Regions from separate parts of the Ornithinibacillus jepli genome, predicted to be linked through region 1. Evidence: predicted binding sites of a transcription regulator. Region 1 holds the regulator's gene; each other region holds the start of a gene.
The links. Region 1 encodes CtsR, which represses protease genes until heat stress. Its sites were predicted from a motif close to ATGGTCAATAAAGGTCAAACA; they were not measured.
Positions count from the first base shown of each region.

Region 2: clpP (ATP-dependent Clp endopeptidase proteolytic subunit ClpP) is a predicted target of CtsR. The motif match lies at 1,401-1,421, and genes of this name have one in related genera.
Region 3: AB1K81_RS15545 (ATP-dependent Clp protease ATP-binding subunit) is a predicted target of CtsR. The motif match lies at 1,466-1,486, and genes of this name have one in related genera.

Region 1 covers NZ_JBFEGG010000009.1:11-3,300, forward strand. Annotated here, with positions in the region: gene AB1K81_RS17920 (MgtC/SapB family protein) at 199-894, shown strand; gene AB1K81_RS17925 (CtsR family transcriptional regulator) at 1,126-1,587, shown strand; gene mcsA (protein-arginine kinase activator protein McsA) at 1,625-2,191, shown strand; gene mcsB (protein-arginine kinase McsB) at 2,166-3,230, shown strand; gene clpC (ATP-dependent protease ATP-binding subunit ClpC) at 3,247-3,290, shown strand, end outside.
Region 2 covers NZ_JBFEGG010000003.1:377,217-380,506, reverse strand. Annotated here, with positions in the region: gene AB1K81_RS13645 (ImmA/IrrE family metallo-endopeptidase) at 1-236, shown strand, start outside; gene AB1K81_RS13640 (hypothetical protein) at 582-797, opposite strand; tRNA gene AB1K81_RS13635 (tRNA-Arg) at 1,154-1,229, opposite strand; gene clpP (ATP-dependent Clp endopeptidase proteolytic subunit ClpP) at 1,486-2,073, shown strand; gene AB1K81_RS13625 (HPr family phosphocarrier protein) at 2,159-2,413, opposite strand; gene whiA (DNA-binding protein WhiA) at 2,520-3,290, opposite strand, start outside.
Region 3 covers NZ_JBFEGG010000004.1:227,061-230,350, forward strand. Annotated here, with positions in the region: gene mbcS (acyl-CoA synthetase MbcS) at 1-1,272, shown strand, start outside; gene AB1K81_RS15545 (ATP-dependent Clp protease ATP-binding subunit) at 1,567-3,290, shown strand, end outside.

The sequences.
Region 1 (3,290 bases):
GTTAAGCTTCTCAGCGCCGATGGTAGTTGGGGCATTGCCCCTGTGAGAGTAGGACGTTGCCAGGCAAAAAGTAAAACCAAGAGATGAGATAATCATCTTTTGGTTTTTTTGTATATTAGAAAATGAATTAAAAATCATATTTACAAATAAACGTACTAAACTGATAATATAGAAATAAGTAAAAGGAGGAGATCTAAAATGCAAGCTTTTTTTCAAAACTTAATTGATGACCATTTTCTCCTCATAATCGTACGTGTCCTTGTTGCCCTAGTATTATCAGGATTAATAGGATTTGAACGCGAACTAAAAAACCATTCAGCTGGATTTAGGACCCATATCTTAGTTGGGGTTGGTGCGTGTTTAATGATGCTTTTATCTTTATATGGCTTTGAGGCTTATATTGAAAAGTACGATAATGTTCGATTTGATCCTGCACGTATTCCTTCTTATGTTATTAGTGGGATAGGTTTCTTAGGGGCAGGAACCATTATGGTGTATGGTGGAACCATTAGAGGGTTAACAACTGCTGCATCTATTTGGGCTGTTGCTGGTCTTGGTCTTGTTGTTGGGGCTGGTATGTATGCTGTTGCGGTATTTACTACATTAATTATCTTACTAAGCCTAGTTTTCCTTAATAATTTTGAAAAGCTATTTACGAGGGGAAAGAATTCGTTAGTTCTAGAAATTATATCCTATTCAGGGCTAGCAATTAATAAGGTAGTTTCTGTATTAGAGGAAATGGAATTAAAAGTGAGACAAGTGGAAGTAATCAAAGTGGAAAATGATTTAAAAAGTATTTTTATCAAAGTAGAATCAAAAGAAGATCTTAATAAAATAGAACTGTTTGAAAGTTTATCTAGAATAGATGCGGTAAAGAGTGTATCGGAAAGATAAATTTACATGCGACTTAGAAAACCTGTACATTATGAACACGTGTGCAGGTTTTTTAATATTATTTTATTGAAGCATACATGGTTTTGATTTTCATGAATTTGTCTACAATAGAAATTGTATGATAGTTGCATCTGATAAAAATTGAAGTATAATATAAGTAAAGTCAAAGATAGTCAAAGTCAGGATGATGGACTTACTTAAGATTACTCACTGAAATTAGGAGGGTATCAAATGAGCAATATTTCAGATGTAATTGAAGAATATTTAAAAAAGGTTTTACAAGCAAAAGGGCAAGATGCTATTGAAATAAAACGTAGTGAAATAGCAGATCGATTTCAATGTGTTCCATCACAGATAAATTATGTCATTAATACACGTTTCACCATGGAAAAGGGTTATATTGTGGAAAGTAAACGCGGTGGTGGAGGATATATTCGAATCATTCGTGTTAAGCACCGAGATAAATCTGAACTTATAGATGAAATTATTCACCTTATTAATCCGCAAGTAACACAGCAAGCGGCTTTGAATGTATTAGAACGACTTTTAGAAGAAGACATCATAACCGAAAGAGAAGCCAAAATTATGGCTAATGGAATTAGTAGGGATACATTAGCATTTAAATTGCCATTAAGGGATGAAATAAGAGCAAGAATTTTAACCTCCATGCTTACAACTTTAAAGTACTTATAATTAATTGGTTTCATACTTTTAATAAGGGGGAAACAGAGTGGAGTGTCAGGAATGTCATCAACGGCCAGCTACTTTGCATTATACACAAGTAATTAATGGACATAAGACGGAAATTCAAATTTGTGAAGTTTGTGCAAAAGAAAAAGGGTACATGACTTATCCAGAAGAAGGATATTCTCTTCATAATCTCTTAACAGGGCTATTTAATTTTGAGTCTGGTCCTGTCGGGTCACCTGGTACCCATTTGCAAAAGGAAAAGGAAACCACATGTCCTAAATGTGGAATGACCTTTACCGAGTTTAAGCAAATCGGTAAATTTGGATGTGTTGAGTGCTATCATGCGTTTTCTACTAATCTTAACCCAATTTTCCGTCGAGTCCATAGTGGAAATACGGAACATAGAGGGAAGATTCCGAAACGTAAGGGTGGTAGTTTACACCTTAAGAAACAATTGGCTGCTTATAAAGCAGAACTACAGGATTTAATTATTAACGAAGAGTTTGAACAAGCTGCTGTAATACGCGATAAAATTAAGGAATTAGATGCTAAGATTAATCGGAAAGAAACGGGTGATAACAATGACGCTTCAACATTTCATGAATGAGGCTATTAGTCCTTGGATGCGTGAACAAGGTCCAGATCATGATATTGTACTAAGTAGTCGCATCCGTTTAGCACGTAATTTTGCAGATATGCCATTTCCAATCATTGCCGATCAGAAAGATTTAGACCAAATTCGCAAATTTTTTAAACAGGAATATGAGCATACGTCTTTTGAAGAATATAAAAACTTTGAATTTATTTCGATTCGGGATTTAACTGCGATTGAAAAGAGTGTGTTAGTGGAAAAACATCTCATCAGTCCGTTACTTGCCAAAAAGGAAGGTGCAGCGGCAGCGCTCATCTCGCAAAATGAGCAAGTTTCCGTCATGATAAATGAAGAGGATCATATTCGAATTCAAATTTATTTTCCAGGTCTTCAACTGACGAAGGCATTAAATAAAGCATTACAATTTGATGATTGGATAGAAGAAAAGGTAAATTATGCATTTGATGAAAAACGCGGTTTCTTAACAAGCTGCCCAACTAATGTTGGTACTGGGATGAGAGCATCTGTGATGATGCATTTACCAGCTCTTGCAATGACGAAACAGATAAATCGAATGATGCCAGCTATCAATCAACTAGGACTAGTTGTCAGAGGAATCTATGGTGAAGGTAGTGAGGCGTTAGGTAACATCTTCCAAATTTCCAACCAAATTACACTCGGAAAAGCAGAAGAACATATCATAGAAGATTTGGAGAGTGTTGTTCAACAATTAATTGAGCATGAACGGAAAGCACGTACTAGAATTTTAGAACAATCTAGTATCGAGCTAGAGGATCGTATTTTCCGTTCGTTTGGCGTATTGGAATATAGTAGAATTATTGAATCAAAAGAAGCTGCGAGATGTTTATCAAATGTTCGATTAGGAATTGACTTAGGAATCATTAAAAATGTATCACGTAATATACTTAATGAACTGATGGTTTTAACACAACCAGGGTTCTTGCAGCATTATGCAAAAAAGACGTTAACAGCTTCAGAGAGAGATATACTTAGAGCGTCTTTAATCCGGGAACGATTACAAATTGAGGAATAGGTAGGAGGAATCTTATATGATGTTTGGACGTTTTACTGAGAGAGCACAGAAAGTTTTAGC
Region 2 (3,290 bases), on a different contig from region 1:
ACTTCGGTAACCAACTAACGATGAAAAAATCCTTTATGGACCTTCAAGAATGGCAAGCGAATCATTTTGCCTATCACTTTTGCGTTCCAACCTTTATGCTAGAAAAACTACACACACCTACGGTTACGGATATTATAAGCATATTTAATGTTGAATTCGATTTTGCACTCAGGAGGCTGGAAATGTATCAGAGTAAAATGATATTGGAGGGAGAAAAAATATGTTTGAGTATGTAACGTTTAAGTAAGGTTTGAAATCTGGTTAGTTGCCCACTTTTCTGTATAAAAAAGCAAGGGTAGAAATCACTCTCTATCCCTTGCTACTATTAATTTTGTAAAATGCCCCCAGAGGAATAGACCCGCGGCAAATTTGATAGGAATAAATAATAATATCACAATCAGAAATCCATACTTCAGAAAATCAAATGTTAAAAATTCAACTTGTTTTAAGAAAATGTTTCTAGAATTGATTTTTATAACTGTTCCTTGTTATTTGCTGCTTCCACATCTCGTTTAACATTTGAGTGTGCTCTCGCATCATCATTGCAGCCCATTTAAAACTTCCTCGATAGTTCATTCATATTATGCCCCCAATTTCTTTCTGACTGGTCCTGCTGAAAGGATATTCTCCAATTTAAACGTTCTAATCTTTTTACGCCAATAGCAAAAAGCCACAATAGATTCATCACGCATGCTAATTACACGGACAAACCTTTGGGTCACTTGACTTTTAGAGTCCATATAAAAGATAATGATTTTCTCTTTATTTTCGATGGAACGTAAGAATAATCCTTTCATCACAGACCACCCCCACAGAACATTTGTTCCTATTATATCATAAAACAAGAACGTGTATACCCCATATTCAGAAAAAATTAAGCTTAATTGAGTTTTTGCTTGGAGATGATTTTTGCAGAGTTAAATGGAAATCTAGTGGCACACCTTTTTAGGTACTGGAGTGCTTCCGAAAGTAGTTCAAGAACGATTGGAGTATAGTTCAATACAAAAAAACGTAGACATGTATTCTTATGTTATTTCAGGAATACAATAAATTGCAGCTATTATATACAAAATTCTTTATCTACGGCTAATTGGATAAAAAAAGCAAGGGAAGAAATCACTCTCTATCCCTTGCTACTATTAATTTTGTAAGACGCGCCCAGAGGGATTCGAACCCCCGGCAAACCTGGTACCGGAAACCAGTGCTCTATCCAGCTGAGCTATGGGCGCACAATATAGGATGGTCAAATAGAAAATCTGACACATAGGCTATTATAACGTTTGCGAACACAATTAACAAGTAATTTTAGTTGGAAAAGGTTTATTTCGTTGTGGTAAAGGGCATCATGAAAAGTATGATTTTTCCCTAATACATAATTTGAAATAATAGTCGAACGTTTTTGTTTGACCTTAATTGACCATTGTTATATGATGAAATTATCCAAAGATTGGATATATCCATAGAAAAGATTAAGGAGGAATTCCAATGAATTTAATACCTACAGTTATTGAACAAACAAATCGTGGTGAACGCGCATATGATATTTATTCCCGTTTATTAAAAGACAGAATCATTATGTTAGGAAGTGCAATTGATGATAATGTTGCAAATTCAATCGTTGCACAATTACTTTTCCTAGAAGCAGAAGATCCTGGGAAAGATATCTCTTTATACATTAATTCACCAGGTGGATCCATTACAGCTGGTATGGCAATTTATGATACAATGCAATTTATTAAATCTGATGTATCTACAATTTGTACAGGTATGGCTGCATCAATGGGTGCTTTCTTGCTTGCAGCTGGTGCTAAGGGGAAACGTTTTGCTTTACCGAACAGTGAAGTAATGATTCACCAACCATTAGGTGGTACTCAAGGTCAAGCAACTGACATTGAGATCCATGCTAGACGTATCATTCAAATGAGAGAAAACTTAAACAAAATTCTTTCAGAACGTACAGGTCAACCAATTGAAGTAATTAATCGTGATACTGAACGTGATAACTTCATGACAGCTGCTGGTGCAGTAGAATATGGTTTAATTGATAAAGTGTTAGAACGTAAGCCTGAATAATGAGAAGAGAGGGTGGATCCGAATGGATTCACCCTCATTTTCATTCATAATGTTATCTACTTCACATAGTAAGTTAATTAAAAAACTACTTTTTGCTAACAAATGATACTAAGTGATTTAGTGCCACTTCCTCATCAGAACCGTCAGCAATTAATTTAATGGACTCCCCAGTCGTAATTGCCAGACTCATTAACCCCATAATGCTTTTTGCATTTACTCGTTTACCCTCTTTCTCTAGAAATAAATGCGCAGCATATCGATTTGCTTCTTGCACAAACTGTGCAGCAGGTCTTGCCTGCAGCCCCGACTCAAGCTCAACTGTAACAACTCTCTCCACCATATTCTTCTCATCCTCCCCTATGTTAAGCAAAAACCAAATTGATGCATAATTAAAAAAATATTCATGATACACTATTATATCATGAATATTTTAAATGACAATTAAGTTAAGACAAAATTTCACCTTGTTTAATTTTTTCTGCAAATTCATCTATTTTCTTTAATCGATGATTTATACCCGACTTAGAAATTTTACCACTACTTACTAGCTCGCCAAGTTCTTTTAACGATACATCCTCGTGCTGAACACGTAATATCGCAACCTCGCGTAGCTTGTCAGGTAACGCTTCTAGACCAACGGTATTTTCAATCAATTTAATATTTTCAATTTGACGGAAAGCAGCACCAATCGTTTTATTCAGATTAGCTGTCTCACAGTTTACTAATCTGTTAACAGAGTTACGCATATCTCGAACAATTCGTACATCCTCAAATTTAAAAAGGGCATTATTCGCTCCAATAATACTTAAGAACTCGGTAATTTTCTCCGCTTCTTTCATGTAAACGATAAACCCCTTTTTCCTTTCCAATACTCTTGCACGTAACCCAAAGGAATTTAACAGTTCACTTAATGCATCATTATGTTCTTCATTCGTATTAGAAATTTCCAGGTGGTAAGAAGAAGTTTCTGGGTTATTAATTGAACCGCCAGCAAGAAAGGCTCCACGTAAATACGCTTTCTTGCAGCACTCTTTTTCTAAGTATTGAGAGGAAATATTTCGTACGAATGTATAGGAATCTTTCATAATCCCTAATTCCGTTAGCATTTCATGGACGTCTTCCTTTAATCGGACAATATAGACATTATTTTTTTTAAGCTTCATTTTCTTCCGAACTAATAGCTCAACAGGAATTGGGGAAAAGCTAGCCTTAATTAA
Region 3 (3,290 bases), on a different contig from region 1:
CAATACCGTATTAGTCATGGGGAAGTAAACGGAGTTGTAAGTTATTATAGTTTTACTGAAACATATAAAGACCTTGAAGAATATGATTCTCTACTTAAATTTGCAGTCGGTAAGCCAGTAGATGACTGGTTATTTTTAGATGGTTTAATGGAAGATACATCGAGTAAGTTAGCGATAGCAGATACTAATCGTGATGATATTGCCTTTATTTCCTATACATCTGGTACAACAGGTAATCCTAAAGGAGTCGTCCACACGCACGGATGGGGTTTTGCTCATCTTCAAACCGCTCCAGAGAATTGGTTATGTGTTAAAGCTGGAGACAAGGTATGGGCAACAGCAGGTCCTGGATGGCAGAAGTGGATTTGGAGTCCGTTTTTATCTGTACTTGGTATGGGTGCAACTGGATTTGTTTATAATGGGCGATTCAATGCAGAGAAATATTTAAGCTTACTAGAAGAAAATGAAATTAATGTATTATGCTGTACACCGACAGAATATCGCTTAATGGCAAAGGTAGATGATTTAAGTAAATATAAGCTTTCCCATCTGCAAAGTGCTGTTTCTGCAGGGGAACCGTTAAACGTTGAAGTCATTAATACGTTCCGAAAGTATTTCAATGTAACTGTAAGAGATGGGTATGGTCAAACAGAAAACACGTTATTACTTGGCGTTATGAAGAACATGGAAGTAAAACCAGGATCGATGGGAAAACCAACTCCAGGCAATGATGTTGAAATCATTAATGAGTTTGGAGAACCTGTTGGTGTAAATGAAGTTGGTGATATCGCAGTTAGGTTAAACAGCCCAGCTTTATTTAAGGAATATTATAAAGATCCAGCACGGACGAATGCTTCACGCCGAGGAGATTTTTATATAACAGGCGACCAAGCTCGTAAAGATGAAGATGGCTACTTCTGGTTTGAAGGTAGAAGTGATGACATTATTATTAGCTCAGGCTATACAATCGGACCATTTGAAGTGGAAGACGCTTTGGTAAAACATCCATATGTACAGGAATGTGCAGTAGTAGCTAGTCCAGATGAAGTTCGTGGTAGTATCGTAAAAGCTTTCGTAGTTCTTAAAGATAAAGTTAAAGGTGATGAGGAAGATCTAGTAAAGGAATTACAAGAACATGTCAAAAACTCAACCGCACCTTACAAATACCCTAGAGAAATTGAATTTATTAAAGAATTACCGAAAACAATCTCCGGCAAGATTAGACGGGTGGAGCTAAGGAAGAAAGAATTAGATAGGAAAGTATCTCAATAAGTTATTTAAAAGCAGCCATTTGGTTGCTTTTTCTTTGTATTGTAAGGAATCAACGTGCTTTTTGGTAAATAAAGAAAACTGTACGTGATAAGAATGACGATAAACTCCAGCAATATATATTTTCTCCAAATAAAAAAGTGATATGAACAAGCATCTCTTTCATGTTTAATAAAATATTAGTTCAAAACACTTGAAAGTCAAAAAAGGTCAGAGTATAATAAAATCACAAGGTCAAAGATAGTCAAAGTCAAATTTGATTTATTCTTGATACTTAAACATTAGGAGGAATGGAAAATGAAATGTCAAAAATGTGGTGTGAATGAAGCGAACATTAATATGGCGATGCAAATGAATCATGAAAAGATGCATATGCACCTTTGCAATTCATGTTTCCGTGAAATCCAAGAAAATATGATGAATGCAAATGGATTATTCTCTAACCCATTTGGAGAAGAAGATGACGCATATCAGGATAACTTTTTCCAAAATAATGGTTCAGCATATTCAAATACATCGACAAAGACAAAACAAAGAAGAGCTAAACGAAATGGTTTACTTGACCAACTAGGGAGAAACTTAACCGATGCTGCTCGTAGTGGGGAAATAGACCCAGTAATTGGTCGTGACCAAGAAGTTAAACGAGTAATCGAAACATTGAATAGAAGAAATAAAAATAACCCTGTTTTAATTGGTGAACCCGGCGTAGGTAAAACAGCAATTGCAGAAGGACTAGCTTTAAAAATCGTAGAAGGTCAAGTCCCTGCAAAATTAATCAACAAAGAAGTATATATTTTAGATGTTGCTTCTTTAGTAGCAAATACAGGTGTTCGTGGTCAGTTTGAAGAACGTATGAAACAATTAATTAAAGAACTTCAAGAACGAAAAGAAACCATTCTTTTCATAGATGAAATTCACCAGGTAGTAGGTGCTGGAACTGCAGAAGGTTCTCAAATGGATGCTGGGAATATTTTAAAACCAGCTTTAGCCCGTGGTGAATTACAAATTATCGGTGCGACTACATTAAAAGAATATCGCAAAATTGAAAAGGATGCAGCGCTTGAACGACGTTTCCAACCGATTATTGTGAAAGAACCATCAGTAGAAGAAGCAATTCAAATTCTAAATGGAATTAAGGATCGTTACGAAAAATTCCATGAAGTACGCTATTCTGATGAAGCAGTCCGTGCATTTGTAACATTATCTGCACGTTATATTCAAGACCGTTTCTTACCAGACAAAGCGATTGATTTAATGGATGAAGTTGGGTCACGTTTGAACCTAGCAAATTATCAAAATGATTCCAGCTCGATCCAACAACGAATTGATGAAATCATAAAAGAAAAGGAAGCTGCAGCAGAGCAAGAAGATTATGAACGCGCAGCAAACTTACGCTACCAAGAAATCCAATTACAAAAGCAACTGGAAAAAGCAAAAGGCGAAGAACAAGTGATTGATGTAGATATTTCAGATATTCAACTAATTGTAGAAGAAAAGACAGGGATTCCTGTAACAAAACTACAATCAGATGAACAAGTGAAAATGAAAAATATTGGTGTGAACCTTCGTAAAAAAGTAATTGGTCAAGATGAAGCGGTTGATAAAGTGGCAAAAGCAATCCGCAGAAGTCGAGCTGGACTTAAATCTAAAGTTCGCCCAATCGGATCATTCTTATTTGTAGGTCCGACTGGTGTAGGTAAAACAGAGCTTACAAAAGCACTTGCGGAAGAACTGTTTGGTACGAGAGACGCGATGATTCGTCTGGATATGAGTGAGTATATGGAAAAACACTCTGTATCTAAAATAATCGGAGCACCTCCAGGATATATTGGTCATGATGAAGCTGGTCAATTAACAGAACGTGTTCGTCGTAGTCCATATTCCATCATCCTCCTAGATGAAATTGAAAAAGCACACCCAGATGTGCAAAACATGTTCTTGCAAATTATGGAGGATGGTCACTTAACGGACTCACAAGGTAGAAAAGTGAGCTTTAAAGATACAGTCATTATTATGACAAG